Regions from separate parts of the Sphingomonas sp. LR60 genome, predicted to be linked through region 4. Evidence: predicted binding sites of a transcription regulator. Region 4 holds the regulator's gene; each other region holds the start of a gene.

Region 1 (4,021 bases), 1.3 Mb from region 4:
CCGCCCGCCCTTGACGTTGAAGCTGAAGCGGCCGGGCTTGTAGCCGCGCGCCAGCGATTCCGGCAGCCCGGCGAACCAGTCGCGGATCTGCGTGAACGCGCCTGTATAGGTGGCGGGGTTGGAGCGCGGGGTGCGGCCGATCGGCGACTGGTCGATGTCGATGACCTTGTCGAGATGCTGGAGCCCGGTGATCTTGTCGTGCTTGCCCGCCAGGATGCGCGCGCCGTTGAGCGTGCGCGCCGCGGCGGCATAGAGCGTGTCGATCGTGAAGCTCGACTTGCCCGACCCCGACACGCCGGTGATGCAGGCGAAGGTGCCGAGCGGGATCGACGCGGTGACGCCGGTCAGATTGTTGGCGGTGGCGTTGTGGACGGTGAGCTTCTTGCCCGACCCCTTGCGGCGCTTGGCCGGGACCGCGACTTCGCGCGTGCCGTTGAGGTAATCGGCGGTGACCGAGGTCTTGCTCTTCAGCAATTGCTTGACGGTGCCCTGCGCCACGATCTGCCCGCCGTGGACGCCTGCGCCGGGCCCCATGTCGATGACGTAATCGGCCATGCGGATGGCGTCCTCGTCATGCTCGACGACGATCACGGTGTTGCCGAGGTCGCGCAGGCGGCGCAGCGTGGCGAGCAGCATGTCGTTGTCGCGCTGGTGAAGGCCGATCGACGGCTCGTCGAGGACGTAGAGCACGCCCGACAGCCCGCTGCCGATCTGCGAGGCGAGGCGGATGCGCTGGCTCTCGCCGCCCGACAGGGTGCCGCTGGTGCGGTCGAGGTTGAGATAGTCGAGCCCGACGTTGTTGAGGAAGCCGAGCCGCTCGATGATCTCTTTCAGGATGCGCTCGGCGATCGCGCGCTGCTGGTCGCCGAGGTGGTTGGGCAGGTCGGTGAAGAAGGCGAGCGCGTCGACCACGCTCAACCGGGTGGCGTGGCTTATGTCCTCATTGGCGATCTTGACCGCGAGCGCCTCGGGCTTGAGCCGCGCGCCCTTGCAAACCTCGCACGGCTGGCTCGACTGATATTTGGACAGCTCCTCCTTCATCCACGCGCTCTCGGTCTGGAGCAGGCGGCGGTTGAGGTTGCCGATCACGCCCTCGAACGGCTTCTTGACGTCGTAGCTCTTCTTGCCGTCGATGAAGGTCAGCGTCACCGCCTGGCCCTCGGTGCCGTAGAGGACCTTGTCGGCGATCTCGGGGTGCAGCTCGCTCCACGGCGTGTCGAGCGAGAAGCCGAATTCGCGCGCGAGGCTGGCCATCACCTGCATGTAGTAAGGCGAGGGCGGGTTGGACTTCGCCCAGGGGACGACCGCGCCCTTCTTGATCGACAATTCGTGGTTGGGGACGACGAGGTCTTCGTCGAACACCAATTTCTCGCCGAGCCCGTCGCAGGCCGGGCACGCGCCTTGCGGGGCGTTGAACGAGAAGAGCCGCGGCTCGATCTCGGCGATGGTGAAGCCGCTGACAGGGCAGGCGAACTTTTCGGAGAAGACAATGCGGCCCGGGGGAGCGTGGTCGCCGAGGACGACGCTTTCGGGGGTGCGCGGCTCGACCGGGTCGGCGGGGTCGATGTAGGCGAGGCCGTCGGCGAGTTTCAGCGCGGTCTCGAAACTGTCGGCGAGGCGGGTGGCGGCGTTTTCGTTGACCGCGAGGCGGTCGACCACAACCTCGATATCGTGCTTGTACTTCTTGTCGAGCGCGGGGGCTTCGTCGATCTCGTGGATCGTGCCGTCGATGCGGACGCGGGTGAAGCCCGCCTTCTGCCACTCGGCCAGTTCCTTGCGATACTCGCCCTTGCGGCCGCGGACGACGGGGGCGAGCAAATAGAGCCGCGTGCCTTCGGGGAGCGCCATGACGCGGTCGACCATCTGGCTGACGGTCTGCGCGGCGATCGGCAGGCCGGTGACGGGCGAATAGGGGACGCCGACGCGCGCCCAGAGCAGGCGCATGTAATCGTAGATTTCGGTGACGGTCGCCACGGTCGAGCGCGGGTTGCGGCTGGTCGTCTTCTGCTCGATCGAGATCGCGGGCGACAGGCCCTCGATATGGTCGACGTCGGGCTTCTGCATCAGCTCGAGGAACTGGCGCGCATAGGCCGAAAGCGATTCGACGTAGCGGCGCTGCCCCTCGGCATAGATGGTGTCGAAGGCGAGGCTGGACTTTCCCGACCCCGAGAGGCCGGTGATGACCGTCAGCGTATCGCGCGGAATATCGACGCTCACGTCCTTGAGGTTGTGCTCGCGCGCGCCGCGGACGGAGATCGTCGTCAATGCCATGAGGGAGTTTGTTCCATATCTGTTCGGCCGCGTCCAGCCCGGCGGCAAGCGCGCGATGTGGGGCGGGTGCCGCACTGCGGCAAGACGCTTGGTGAGCGACACGGTTGCGAGGCGCTGGCGGTGTCTTATATGAGTGTCACGGTCAGGAGGCGACACGATGGCGAAGAAGAAGAAGGGCAAGCTGCCCAAGGAAGTGCTGGGCGTGAAGGTGCCCAAGGAGCTGCGCAAGGCGGGCGAGAAGCTGATCGAGCAGGTGCAGGGGCCGGCGGGGCGGCAGGCGATCGCGGGCGCACTGACCGCGGTGGCGGGCGCGGCGATGACCGCTGCGGTGGCGCGAGCGGCCAAGGACTCGCATCACGGCGACGCGGCGGCTGACCCGGCGCGCGAGAAGACCACCGAGCCGACCGGGCGGCGTGACGAAGCGGTCGAGAAGCTGGTAAGTTCTATCGTCACGCTGTTCGGAAACCGCCTTCCAAGCTGACCGGCGAAGGGGCGGCCGCGCGCAGGACGATGATGCTGAGCGGGGTGCGACGTCGCGCTGCTGCCGGGCGAGCGGCCAGACACGCACGCGTCCGGTGTGATCCCAGACCTGCCGCCGACATCAAGGATCGGCGGGCTGAAGGGCATGTCGCCATCTGGCGGACCGATGCGCGTTGCCGACAACAGCGTCATCGAAATGTCGCGCGCCGGCGTTAGGTGCCGCCCGGCATCCGAGACTTTCGTCGGAGAAACTGCGGCGGCGATAGATGACATGTGTCTCAATCAGGGACGCGGTGGCTGCAAGGCATTGAAACCTACGTATTTCGCTTTTTGCGGCGTGATGGATGCCGCGTTGACCATTTTCTCCGCAACTCTTTATCGGCGACCGCCAAGACACGGCGCATTGCCGCTGTCGTGGGGGGCAAGAAAAATGAAGACGTACCTATTGGCCGCTGCGGCCATGATGCTGCTCGCCGGTAACGCATCGGCGCAGAACCTCGTCAAGAACGGCGGGTTCGAGCAGAGCAGCGTGGACGGTAGCCGCCAGTTCAAGGGCAACCAGGTCAACGACTGGACCAACCAGTCTTTCGATCCCGCCACGCACTACACCGGTTATGGCTATAACTTCCTGATCCAGGGCGACGGCCCGGACGGCGACGGTTTCTACTCGCTGAACAACGACCATGATCATATCTTCGGTCAGCTGGGCAGCATTTCGACGAGCGTGACCAACAATATGGGCACGTACACCAACAACCTGTCGGCCATCGGTTACAGCGGCGCGAACTTCGACAAGCACGGGTACAACTACCTGCTGCTCGACGGTGACGCGAACTATCACGGCACTGTCAGCCAAGCCATCACCGGCCTGGAAGTCGGCAAGCTGTATACGGTGTCGTTCGACTGGGCGGGCGTGACCTGGTTCACGCAGGATGGCCAGACGACGCAGCGCTTCGATGTGTCGCTGGGTGGCGAGACGCATTCGACCCAAACGCTGACCGTGGCGCCGAAGGGCTTCTCGGGCTGGAAGACGGAGTCGCTGAACTTCACCGCGACCGGCACCACCCAGACGCTGTCGTTCCTGGCGCAGGGCACCCCGACCGGGCTGCCGCCGGCGCTGCTGCTCGACAACGTCTCGCTGATGGGCGCGGTGCCGGAGCCGGGCACGTGGATGACGATGATCCTGGGCCTCGGCGTGGTCGGCGCAGCGATGCGTCGCCGCAAGCCGAGCGACCGGACCCGCACGCAGCTGGTCTGATCGTCGGCGATC
Region 2 (4,021 bases), 160 kb from region 4:
ATCAGGTATGGGACGAAGCTGCCGCCTCGGGCGATCCGACCGCCGAAGTCGCCGACCGGATCGCGCGCCGCCTGATCGGCAGGGCTGCGTAACAGTGATCTGGCACACCGTTGCCGCGTTCGGCGGCGACGGTGCGCGAGACGAAGCAGACATAGGCCCCTGCCTCCGCAGGGGCGACACCGCCTCAAACAGCCGTCGCCCCTGCGAATGCAGGGGCCTATGTCTGTCGCCTCCGCCGATACCCGTGCCGCGGAAGATGGGGCGATTGTGTCCCTCACCCCCATCCACAAAACGCCGGGGGTGACGGCCGCCCCCGGTTCGCCTATCCCGGCGCCGTGCCTGCGCTCCATGCCTTTGCCAACCCGGCGCGTTTCCTGAAGATCGCGCGTCCGCTCACCCCGATCCTGTGGTGGGCGGGCGTCGCCTTGATCGCGATCGGCTGCTGGGCGGGGCTGACGCAGACCCCGGCGGATTATCTGCAGGGTGAGACGGTCCGCATTCTCTACATCCACGTGCCATCCGCCTGGCTGGGGATGGGCGGATGGAGCAGCATCGCAATCTCGAGCATCGTCTTCCTCGTGTGGCGGCATCCACTGGCGATGATCGCTGCGCGCGCGATCGCCGCGCCCGGCGCGATCTTCGCCGCGCTGTGTCTGGTGACCGGCGCGATCTGGGGCCGGCCGACTTGGGGGACGTGGTGGCAATGGGACGGCCGGCTGACCTCGATGCTGCTGTTGTTCTTCGTCTATCTCGGCTTCATCGCGTTGGCGCAGGCCGATCGCGAGCGCGACGGCGATGGCCGCATCCCCGCGCTGTACGGCATCGCCGGCACCGTGCTGCTCCCGATCATCCGCTATTCGGTGGTGTGGTGGAACACGCTGCATCAGGGGCCGAGCATCGGGCTGACCGGCTCCAGCATCGATCGCTCGCTGCTCTGGCCGCTGCCGATCATGCTGGCGGGCTTCTCGTTCTTCTTCGGGGCGGTGGTGCTGATGCGGATGCGCACGATGCTGGCGCGCGAAAAGGCCGAGGCACGGCTCCGGCGGCGGGCACGCGCATGAACCCGTGGCCCTTCGTCACCGGCGCCTATGCGCTGACCTTGCTCGCCGCCGCGGCGCTTGCGTGGTGGAGTTGGCACCAGATGCGGGATGCCGAGAAGTGACGCGCAAGAACCAGCGACTGATGCTCGTGTTGCTCGGCCTCGGCGCGATCGCCGCGGCGGCGCTGCTCGCGCTTTCGGGTCTGCGCGACCAGGCGGCGTTCTTCTACGCGCCCGCCGACGTCGCGGGCAATCTGCCGCCGCCCGACAAGGCGGTGCGGCTGGGCGGGATGGTCGAGCGCGGCTCGCTCAAGCGCGCGGCCGACGGCGTATCGATCGACTTCGTCGTCACCGACGGCAAGGCGACCACCCCGGTGCGGTTCAGCGGAATCGCGCCCGACCTGTTCCGCGAAGGCTCGGGTGTCGTGGCGGAGGGGCATTTCCGCCCGGACGCCTCGTTCGTCGCCACCAACCTGCTCGCCAAGCACGACGAGAAATACATGCCGCCGCAAATGGCCGGGAAGATGCACGAAACCCGCACGCTCGAGGAGCAGCGCTGATGGGGTTCGTCGCGCTATTGGTGTTGGCTGCGGCGGCGTTCGCCGCGATGGCGTTGTGGCTGCGCGTCGATCGGCTGTTGTGGTCGATGGTCGGCGCGGCACTGTGCCTCGGCGGGGTCGGCTATGCCTGGCAGGGGCGGCCGATGGTCGGCGCCGCGGCACCGCAACGCACGACCACGACTCCGCCGATCGATATCGAAGAAACGCAGCTTCGCGACAGCATGTTCGGCCGCTTCAACGCCGATACGGCCTATCTCGTCGCCGCCGACGCGATGACGCGCAGTGGCAATGACGATGCGGCGGCGCGGGTCGTGCTCGGCGGCCTGTCCAAATTGCCGCAGAGCTTCATCCTGTGGACATGGGCCGGCGTGACGCTTGCCGCCGAAGCGGGGCATCGCGTCTCGCCGCCCGCGTTGGTCGCGTTTCGGCAGGCGGCGCGGCTTGCCCCCGAACACCCGGCACCACCTTATTATCTCGGCTTCGCCTATCTGGAGGCCGGGGACGTCGCCAAGACACGCAAGCTATGGGCGCGTGCCGTCCAGCTTTCGCCGGACGGCACGCCGTATCGTATCGAGATCGCGCGCCGGCTGGCGCTGCTCGACCGGTTGATCGCGGCCAACGACGCGCGCTGACCGCCGCGGGCTATTTGCCGCGGCCGGTCTTCTCCTGAAGCGCATCGATCCGCTTCGACGCGTCGCCTTTCGTCAGCGACTCGTCGAATGGCTCGCCCGCCTCTTCGCTCAGCGTTTTCAGATAGCTCGCCTGTGCCCCGGTCATCGGCTCGTCGCCGGTGGTCCAATCGTCCGGGTCCTTTTCGGCGTTCGAGAAGGGTTCGCGCTTCGGGTTATGGGTATCGGTCATGGTGGCAAGGTCCTTTCGCTGAACAGAACATTTATGTTCGCGACCTGTTCCGCGTTGCGGGCGCATCGGGCGCGTGCTAGGCGCGCCAGCTTATGGCCACCAATGCGGACGACCTCTCGATAGCGGTGGCCAGCGCATGAGCGTCAGCACCGTCGACCCTGCCGTCCGCGCACAAGCGGCCGCCGGGCATCATCAGCACAGCGGCAGTCTTGCCAAGCTCGCGCTCGGCGCGATCGGTGTCGTCTATGGCGACATTGGCACCAGCCCGCTCTACGCGATGAAGGAGGTGTTCGTCGGGCACCACCCGCTCGCGGTCGACCCACTGCATGTCTTTGGCGTCATCAGCCTCGTCTTCTGGTCGCTGATGCTGATCGTGACGCTCAAATATGTGCTGATCGTGCTGCGCGCCGACAACAATGGCGAGGGCGGCAGCCTCGCGTTGCTCGCATTGATCCAGCGCCGGTCGGGCGCGGGAAAGAAATGGGGGTCGAGCCTCGTCATCCTCGGCGTGCTCGCCACCGCCTTGTTCTTCGGCGATTGCATGATCACCCCGGCGATTTCGGTGCTGTCGGCGGTCGAGGGGCTGGCGACGGTCGAACAGGGTTTCGATCTCGTTCGTGCTGCCGATCGCGGTGACGATCCTGATCGCGCTCTTCTACATGCAGTCGATCGGCACCGAGAAGGTCGGGCGGCTGTTCGGGCCGATCATGGCGGTCTATTTCGTCGTGCTCGCGGTGATGGGTGTCGCACACATCATCCAGCGTCCTGATATTCTGTTCGCGCTCAACCCGCTCTACGCGGTGCGCTTCGCGATGAACGATGGCGGGCTGGCATTCCTCGCGCTCGGATCGGTGGTGCTCGCGGTGACCGGGGCGGAAGCGCTCTACGCCGACATGGGCCACTTCGGCCGCCGCCCGATCGAGCTGGCGTGGCTGGCGTTCGTGCTGCCGGCGCTGATGGTCAACTATCTGGGGCAGGGCGCGTTGCTGCTGCAACAGCCGTCCGCCGCGGAAAATCCGTTCTTCCTGATGGCGCCCGAGAATTGGCGCCTTCCGCTCGTCATCCTCGCGACCATGGCGACGGTGATCGCCAGCCAGGCGGTCATCACCGGCGCCTATTCGGTCGTCCAGCAGGCGGTGCAGCTCGGGCTGATGCCGCGTATCCGCATCACCCACACCAGCGCGTCCGAAGCGGGGCAGATCTACATCCCGGCGGCGAATTGGGCGTTGATGGTGATGGTGCTGCTGCTCGTCTTCGGTTTCGGCGAATCGTCGAACCTCGCCGCGGCTTATGGCATTGCGGTGACGGGCACGATGTTCATCTCGACCTGCATGGTCGGCGTGCTGATCCGTCGGGTCTGGCACTGGCCGCTGTGGGCGACCGCCTTGTTCGAAATTGTGTTCCTGTCGATCGACGGCCTGTATTTCGCGTCGAACCTCACCAAGGTGCCCGACGGCGGCTGGTTCCCGCTGTTGGTCGCGGTGATCGTCTTCGTGCTCCTCACCACCTGGTCGCAGGGGCGCAAGCTGATGATCGAGCGGATGCGTGAGGCGGCGATGCC
Region 3 (4,021 bases), 2.6 Mb from region 4:
CGCGATCCGCGTATCGCCCTTCGATGCCGACGCCATCGCCCAGCCGACCGCCTGCGGATATTGCGTCGTCAGATTGCCCGAGATCGAGAAGAAGCCGAAGCGCTTCTCCGAATACATGATCGGCAGCTGCTTGCCCTGCAGCTTGTCGCCGGTGTTCGAGTAGATCTGGTTCATCATGTCGACCATCGGGCACCCCCGCGCGATCAACAGCCCCTGCTGGCGATAGGAGGGGAAGCACATGTCCTCCGCATCCAGCGCGTGCGCCGCGGCGACCGCCACCGCCTCCTCGCCGAGCGACTTCATGTAGAAGCTGGTCTTGCCCTGCCGCTGCGCGCGAAACATGCGTTCGTCGAAGGCGCGGACGGTCGCCATGTGGCGCAGCATCCGCTGCAGCGTGTCGGGCGACAAGCGCGGGTTCCACGCGCCGACCGCCTGATCGTTCTCGTCGAGGACGCGCACCATCGTGTAGGCGAGTTCGGTGAAATCGCGGGCGGCTTCGGCGGTATCGGGGCGCCGCGCCGCGCCGGCGGCCGGGATCGGAACGTCGGCGAAGTCGACCGCATCGCCGGGTCGGAATTTGGGTTCGGGGACGTGCAGCGACAGGGGCGGCAGGTTGCCACGCGGGTGCACGATACCGGGTTCTTCGCCCACGTTTCACTCTCCGTCATGCGCTGCTTGGCACGCAGCACGATTTCAGCCGCTTGTAATATTGTTTCAACGCCAGTCAAAGCCCTTTTCGCCGATCCGCAACGCCATACGGCTAGTCCCGGATCGTGACAGACCATTGACTCGCACCATCGTTCTGGAACAAATTGCGAACGACAATCCGCTGCGGAGTCGTCCTTGTCGTGCCCGAGTCGAGCGTCCTTTGTTCCCTGCGTGAGACGCTGCGCGCCATACCGGGCGACGGGCACAGCCGGCGGCGAGTCATGCCGTTCGGCGTGCCGGACATCGACTCGCAGTTGACGGATGGCGGACTGCGGCTCGACGCGCTGCATGAAGTCGCGGCGGCGACGCCGTCGCTACGCGACGAGGCGGCCGCTACCTTGTTCGTCGCAGGCGTCGCGGCCCGGGCATGGGGGCCGATCCTGTGGGTCGTGCGACGCCGCGACCTGTTCGCCCCCACGCTCGCACAGTCCGGATTGATGGCGAAGCGCGTGATCCATGCCGAGGCCGATGATGACGCCGGAGTGCTCGCGCTGGTGGAGGAAGGTCTGCGCCATCCGGCACTCGGCGCGGTGATCGGCGAAGTCCGCCGCGCCTCTCCCGCCGCGACGAAGCGCGTACAGCTGTCGGCGTCGCGCGGGCGGACGGTCGCGCTCCTGCTCAAACGCCCGGCGTGCGGGAGCGGCGATCCGTTCGCGGTGTCGTCACCCGCGGCCACGCGCTGGCGGATCGGCACCGTCTCGATGGTCGGCACCGCCCGCCCCCGCTGGGAGGTGACGCTCGCCCGTCAGACCGATGGCGCGCCGTTCGCCGCGACCGCGATCGCCTGCGACGACACCGGACGCCTGGCGCCAGTCGTCACGCGCCGCGAGCACCGGCGCGCGGTAAGCGAGATTTTGCGTGTGACGCCCTCGGCAGAGGAACAGGCGGAGGCAGCGTAGTCACCTCCTCCGTCATCCCGGACTTGATCCGGGATCCCGCCGCTTCCCACTCCGCCAGAAAGAAGCGGGGCGTCGGATCAAGTCCGAAGTGACGATCCGCAGGGCAGCCGCGCACCCACATTCCTAGTCTCCGCAAAGCCTTGACGCCGGAACACCAATAGGAACAAATAGCGAACACATTGATTGCGAGTCGCCTGTGTCCGGTCCCGTTCCCACCCTTGCCGCGCTCCGCGAGAGCTTGCAGGCCATCACCGGCGAGGCGCGCGACCGGCCCGTGCTGCCGTTCGGCATCGACGCACTGGACGACCGCCTCGCCGATCGCGGGCTGCGGAGCGACGCGCTCCACGAAGTGTCTTCACGCGGCACAGGCTGGGGCGACGATGCCGCCGCGGTGCTGTTCGTCGCCGGGATCGCCGCGCGCACGCACGGCGAGGTGTTGTGGGTCGTCCGATCGCGCGACCTGTTCGCGCCGGGGCTGTTCCAGGCCGGGCTCGCACCGTCGCGCGTCGTCTATGCCGAGGCGCGCGACGACGGCGAATTGCTCGCCTTGGTCGAGGAAGGGCTGCGCCACCGCGGGCTCGGCGCGGTGGTGGGGGAGGCGAAGCGCGTCCAGATGGCGCAGGCACGCCGTCTGCAACTCGCCGCCGAGGGAGGTGGCACCCCCGCGCTGCTGCTGCGCCGCCCGGCCCGCGACGGCGCCGATCCGATCACGGCTCCGTCCGCCGCCGTCACGCGCTGGCGCGTCGCGCACGCGCCCTCGTCCGAGGTGCCGTGGGGCGGGCTGGGCCGCGCCTGCTGGCACGTCGAATGCGTGCGCCAGCGCGGCGGCGATCCGTTCGAACTCTTGGTGGAGGGCTCCGATGAAACGGGTCGCCTCGCTCTACCTGCCCAGCTGGTCGATCGACCGGCTGCGGCGGATCGAGCGCCGCGCCGCGCGGTCGGCTGAGGCCGACGGCCGCGCCGCCTTCGACGCGCTGGGTGGCGACGCCGCCGCCGAACGTGCGCAGCACTGCTCGGTGCCGCGGGGCGGCGGCTGGCGTCCCGGCGCGCGGTGGGCGCGCACCGATCCCGGCAGCGGGCTCGCCGACACGCGCGATCAGGTCGAAGGCGCGGTAGCCAGCCTGCCCGTGCACCGTTGCCCCGCGCAACGCGAACTCAGCCGCACCAGCGAGGCCGCCGCCACCCCGTTCCGCGAGCTGTCGCGCCGCACCGAGGCTGCCGAGCCGCTGTTCCGCCCCGGCACGCGCGGTTGGCAGGGCCAGGACCTGCAAGCTTCGGTCGAGGCGCTCCCCGCGCATCGCCGCCCGTCGCTGCAGGAATTGTCGCGCAAGACCGAGCTGGTCGACAACCCGTTCCGCCCGATGCCCCCCGACGAATCGGGTGCGCTCCGTCGTTTGGCCAAGATGCCGCCGGTGCTCGGCCCCGGCGAGGATGTCGTCGTCCGCCGCGCGATGAAGGCCCCACGCCGCAGCGCGCGCGACGGGCATGGCGGTGAGGCCGGGCATGTCCCCCCGCCCAATCTCGCTCAAAGCCTCAAGCAACTCGCCGCAATGCCCGCGGTGCACTTCCCCGGCGAGGGACCGCACCCGGACAATCACGGCAAGAGCGCGCCGACCGCCCCCGGCTATGGCCACGGCCGCTTCTTCCAGACCGGGCGCACGCTGGCGACGATGGTCGCGCGCGTCTGCGACGACGCCGACGAGGACGCGCCCACCCCTGCGCCCGTCGACGACCCGCCGCTGGTGACGGTGCGGCGCAGCGGCGCACGCGTCGAGGTCGCCGCCGCCAATGCCGCGGCACGCGCGCTCGGCATCGGTCCCGGCACCGCGCTCACCATGGCGCGCGCGCAGGTGCCGGGGCTCGACGTGCGCGAGGCCGATCCCGAACGCGACGCCGCCGATCTCACCGCGCTCGCCACGCTGCTCGCGCGCCGCTGGGCTCCCACGGTCGCGGTGTCGGACGCCGACGGGCTGTTCGTCGAACTGACCGGGGTCGCGCATCTGCATGGCGGCGAGGCGCTTTTCTGTCGTCGGCTGCTGCGGCTGCTCGCGCGCTACGGCATTACCGCGCGCATCGCGGTCGCCGACACGCCGGGCGCGGCCTGGGCGCTGGCGCGGTTCGGCGCGCTGAACGCCGCGCAGATCGTGGCGCCGGGGGACAAAGCGCCGCGCTGGCGCAACTTCCGGTCGCAGCGCTGCGGCTCGATCCGCCCGCGCTGGAACTGCTCGCGCGGCTGGGTATCGAGGCGATCGGCCAGCTCACCGCCCTCCCCCGCGCGCCGCTCGTCCGCCGCTTCGGCCGCGCGATCGCCGACCGCATCGATCAGGCGCTCGGCCATCTGCCCGAACCGTTCGAACCGATCGTTCCCCCGACGCGCGTCGCGGTCGAGCAGCGCTTCGTCGAGCCGATCGCCA
Region 4 (4,021 bases):
GCGCAGCATCGGTGCCGACGCGATCCTGCTGATCGCCGCCGCGATCGACGATGCGTGCATGGCCGAATGCGAGGCCGCCGCGATCGAACAGGGGCTCGACGTGCTCGTCGAGGTGCATGACGCTGCCGAGATGGAGCGCGCCGCCCGGCTCAAGACCCGGTTGATCGGCGTCAACAATCGCGACCTGCGCACCTTCGCGGTCGATTTCCGCCTCACCTACGATCTGATCGCGCATGCCCCGGCCGGTTGCACCTTCGTCGCCGAAAGCGGGCTCACCAGCCGCGCCGACCTGGACGAACTCGCCGCGCATGACGTGCATTGCTTCCTGATCGGCGAAGCGCTGATGCGCCACGCCGACGTCGCCGCCGCAACCCGCGCGATGGTCGGCTAGGGTCGCCCGGAATGCCACGCCGCCCATCCGTCGTTCGTGCTGAGCTTGTCACGATCACGATGCCGAGCTGCCAATCAACCGTTCGTGCTGAGCCTGTCGAAGCACGTGCCCCACGGCACCCCGCCTGATAGATGACGAACCTCACCCACCTCGACGCCGACGGCGCAGCGCATATGGTCGATGTCGGCGACAAGGCCATCACCCGCCGCGAGGCGGTCGCGACCGGCACGATCACGATGTCCGATGTGGCACTGAACGCGATCCGCGACGGCGCGGTGAAGAAGGGTGACGTCCTGGCAGTCGCCCGCGTCGCCGGCATCATGGCCGCGAAGCGCACCAGCGACCTCATTCCGCTCTGTCATCCGCTCCCGATCACCCGCGTCTCGCTCGATCTCGTGCCCGACGCGGCCGGCATCACCGCCACGGCGACGGTCGCCACCGACGGCAAGACCGGCGTCGAGATGGAGGCGCTGACCGCGGTCTCCACCGCCTTGCTGACCGTCTACGACATGGCGAAGGCGATCGATAAGGCAATGACGATCAGGGATATTCGCTTGCTCGAAAAGCGCGGCGGCCGCTCCGGCGATTGGCGCGCGCCGTGACCTTGCTCCCGGTCGCCGAGGCGCAGGCACGCGTCCTCGCGCTCGGCCGTCCGGTCGACACGATTGACGTGCCGCTCGATCAGGCACTTGCCCGCTGGGCCACCGCCCCCGTCATCGCGCGGCGCACGCAGCCGTCGACCGACCTGTCGGCGATGGACGGCTACGCGCTCCGCTTCGCCGACCTGCCCGGCCCGTTTCGCGTGATCGGCGAAAGCGCTGCCGGCACGCCCTTCTCCGGCACGGTCGGCGCGGGCGAGGCGATCCGCATCTTCACCGGCGCCGCGATGCCGACCGGTGCGGACACCGTGCTCGTCCAGGAAGAAGCCGCGCGTGACGGCGAAACGCTGCGCCTCGACGGCGAAGGCCCTCCGCATCACGGTCGCAATGTTCGCCGCCGCGGGCTCGACTTCGCCGAGGGCGACGTGCTCGTCGAGCAGGGGCAGCGGCTTACGCCCGCCCGCCTGGCGGTCGCCGCGACGGGCGGCGTTGCGCGGATCGCCGTCGCGCGCCCGGTCCGTGTCGCGCTCGCCGCAACCGGCGACGAACTGGTCGAACCCGGCACCCCTGGCGACGCGCTCCCCGAATCCAACCGCTTGCTCATCCGCGCCTTGCTCGCGGGCAGCGGAGTCGAGATCGTCGACCTCGGCATCCTTCCCGACCGGCTCGACCGGCTGACCGAGGCGTTCACCGCCATCGACGCCGACGTGCTCGTCACCACCGGCGGCGCGTCGGTGGGCGACCACGATCTCGTCCGCCCCGCGCTGCTCGCCGCCGACACGACGCTCGATTTCTGGCGGATCGCGCTGCGTCCTGGCAAGCCGATGCTCGCTGGTCGGCGCGGCGACATGGCGGTGGTCGGGCTGCCCGGCAATCCGGTGTCGGCGTTCGTCACGGCGCTGTTGTTCGTTCGCCCGCTGGTCGCGCATCTCGGCGGGGCCGCCGATCCTCTTCCTCAAGTTTCTCGCGCGTTGCTCGGCGAGGACCTGCCCGCCAACAATGAGCGGACCGACTATCTGCGCGCCGAACTGCGCGACGGCCGCGCCTTCGCCTCGACCATTCAGGACAGCTCGATGCTGCGCACGCTCGCGCGTTCGACCTGCCTGATTGTGCGCGATCCGCACGCCCCGGCGGCACGCGCAGGCGACTCGGCGGAAATCCTGATGATCGCTTGACGGACAGCGCTATGTTCCATAAAGGTTCGCAATCCGTTCACTAGGAAGGCGCCCGGACATGCTGACGCGCAAGCAGCACGAGCTGATATGCTTCATCGAGGACCGTCTCGCCGATACGGGCGTCTCGCCCTCGTTCGAGGAGATGAAGGACGCGCTGGAGCTGAAGAGCAAGTCGGGTGTCCACCGTCTCATCAGCGCGCTCGAGGAACGCGGCTATCTCCGCCGCCTTCCCAACCGTGCCCGCGCGCTCGAGGTTATCAAGGCGCCCGAGCGTGGCCCCGAGGCGAAGCGCCCCGCGCCGCCCTCAGTCAAGCGCACCATGCCGGAGCCAGCCAACGACGTGGTCGAGATCCCGCTGCACGGCCGGATCGCGGCCGGCGTCCCGATCGAGGCGTTCGAGGGGTCGACGATGCTTCCGGTGCCCGCCGCGCTGCTCGGCGCGGGCGAGCATTTCGCGCTGGAGGTGGCGGGTGACTCGATGGTCGAGGCCGGCATCTTCGACGGCGACTATGCGCTGATCCGTCGTCAGGAAGTGGCGCGTGACGGCGAGATCGTCGTGGCGCTGATCGAGGACAGCGAGGCGACGCTCAAATATTTCCGCCACGAAGGTGCGATGATCCGCCTCGATCCCGCCAACCGCGCCTACGACCCGCAACGCTACGCCCCCGCGCAGGTCCGCGTACAGGGCAAGCTCGCCGGCTTGCTGCGGCGTTACTCGTAGAAACCCAGACCGTCGCCCCGGACTTGATCCGGGGCCCCGCTTCTTCTCAACGCTCGGCGAACAGCCCGCATAGGCACAACCTTCGCAAACATCGAAGCGTCGGCAAGGCCCGCACGGCGACCCTCACGCACCACCCCGGCGAACGCCGGGGCCCAGTTGGGCGAACCTTCGCAACGACTTAGCGCTGGCCGCCAACCAAACCCCACAATCTCGCAGCACCGCGACAGACCCGTCACGGCCGCGTCGCGTTCGAGCCCGCAACAGGCAACATCGACAACCCTCCCGCAAACATCGGCGAGCCTTTCGCCGCGTCCCGCGCCTGATGCTGACTCGCAATCACCCACGGATGCGCGTCGTCCGCCGCACGCACCGTCGCGACGCTTCCGGTCGCAAACGTCACCCGCACCCCACCCGTCCGGGCCAGCGTGGTTCGGCCGAGCGTCAGCCACCGTCCCCGTCACCGACGCGGCAACCGCCGCTCGCTGACCACCACATCCGCGCGCCGACACAGCGATATCAGCTGCTTGGAGGGCACCAGATACAGGCTCCGCGTCGCCAGCACGCGCCAGACACGCCCGTCCACGTGCCGCTCCATCCAGAACAGATCGCGATTGCACCGCGCGCCCTCCACCTCGCTCAGCAGCGCGGGCGTACCATCCAGCCCGCCCGCCTCTGCGAGCAGATCGCTGACGTAATCCCCTGTACGATCACGCAAAATCGCCACCCGGCCGTCGTCTCCACGCAGCGCCAGATGCCGCCCGTCACCGGTGACGATCAGGTCCGGGACCGGAGTCGCGACCGTCCAGATCGCACCGACCACGATCGGCAAGAGCCCGATATAACGCCACCGCGTCCGCCATATCGCCAGCCACAATCCACCCGCCACCATCGCCCCGAACGCCGCCCGCGGCATCACCGGCAGCGCCGTCACAGCGCCCGGGGCCCCCGCTACTGTCCTGGCAATCCACAATAAGATCGCCAGCGCCCGATCGGCCACCCACCACCCTGGTGCCCCGAGCCCGATGGTATCGAGCAGCAACGCCACCGCCTCGGCCGGCATCACCACGAACGTCGTCAGCGGGATCGCGACGATATTGGCGATCGCTCCATAAAGTCCCGCCTGATGAAAGTGATA

The links. Region 4 encodes LexA, which represses DNA repair genes until DNA is damaged. Its sites were predicted from a motif close to GTTCCNCNCTTGTTCT; they were not measured.
Region 1: uvrA (excinuclease ABC subunit UvrA) is a predicted target of LexA. The motif match lies at 2,282-2,297, and genes of this name have one in related genera.
Region 2: QP166_RS03825 (DUF3072 domain-containing protein) is a predicted target of LexA. The motif match lies at 2,496-2,511, and genes of this name have one in related genera.
Region 3: QP166_RS15685 (ImuA family protein) is a predicted target of LexA. The motif match lies at 1,768-1,783, and genes of this name have one in related genera.

The regions. Positions count from the first base shown of each region.
Region 1 is NZ_JASPFK010000001.1:1,930,617-1,934,637, reverse strand. It holds gene uvrA (excinuclease ABC subunit UvrA) at 1-2,271, opposite strand, end outside; gene QP166_RS08910 (hypothetical protein) at 2,429-2,752, shown strand; gene QP166_RS08905 (PEPxxWA-CTERM sorting domain-containing protein) at 2,849-4,009, shown strand.
Region 2 is NZ_JASPFK010000001.1:819,654-823,674, forward strand. It holds gene QP166_RS03800 (Leu/Phe/Val dehydrogenase) at 1-92, shown strand, start outside; gene ccmC (heme ABC transporter permease CcmC) at 336-1,061, shown strand; gene ccmD (heme exporter protein CcmD) at 1,058-1,162, shown strand; gene ccmE (cytochrome c maturation protein CcmE) at 1,159-1,599, shown strand; gene QP166_RS03820 (tetratricopeptide repeat protein) at 1,599-2,231, shown strand; gene QP166_RS03825 (DUF3072 domain-containing protein) at 2,242-2,460, opposite strand; partial or broken gene QP166_RS03830 (potassium transporter Kup) at 2,597-4,021, shown strand, end outside.
Region 3 is NZ_JASPFK010000001.1:3,290,914-3,294,934, forward strand. It holds gene QP166_RS15675 (3-methyl-2-oxobutanoate dehydrogenase (2-methylpropanoyl-transferring) subunit alpha) at 1-651, opposite strand, end outside; gene QP166_RS15680 (ImuA family protein) at 930-1,607, shown strand; gene QP166_RS15685 (ImuA family protein) at 1,804-2,553, shown strand; gene QP166_RS15690 (Y-family DNA polymerase) at 2,468-4,021, shown strand, end outside.
Region 4 is NZ_JASPFK010000001.1:657,905-661,925, reverse strand. It holds gene trpC (indole-3-glycerol phosphate synthase TrpC) at 1-391, shown strand, start outside; gene moaC (cyclic pyranopterin monophosphate synthase MoaC) at 523-993, shown strand; gene QP166_RS03105 (molybdopterin molybdotransferase MoeA) at 990-2,165, shown strand; gene lexA (transcriptional repressor LexA) at 2,224-2,886, shown strand; gene QP166_RS03095 (ComEC/Rec2 family competence protein) at 3,344-4,021, opposite strand, start outside.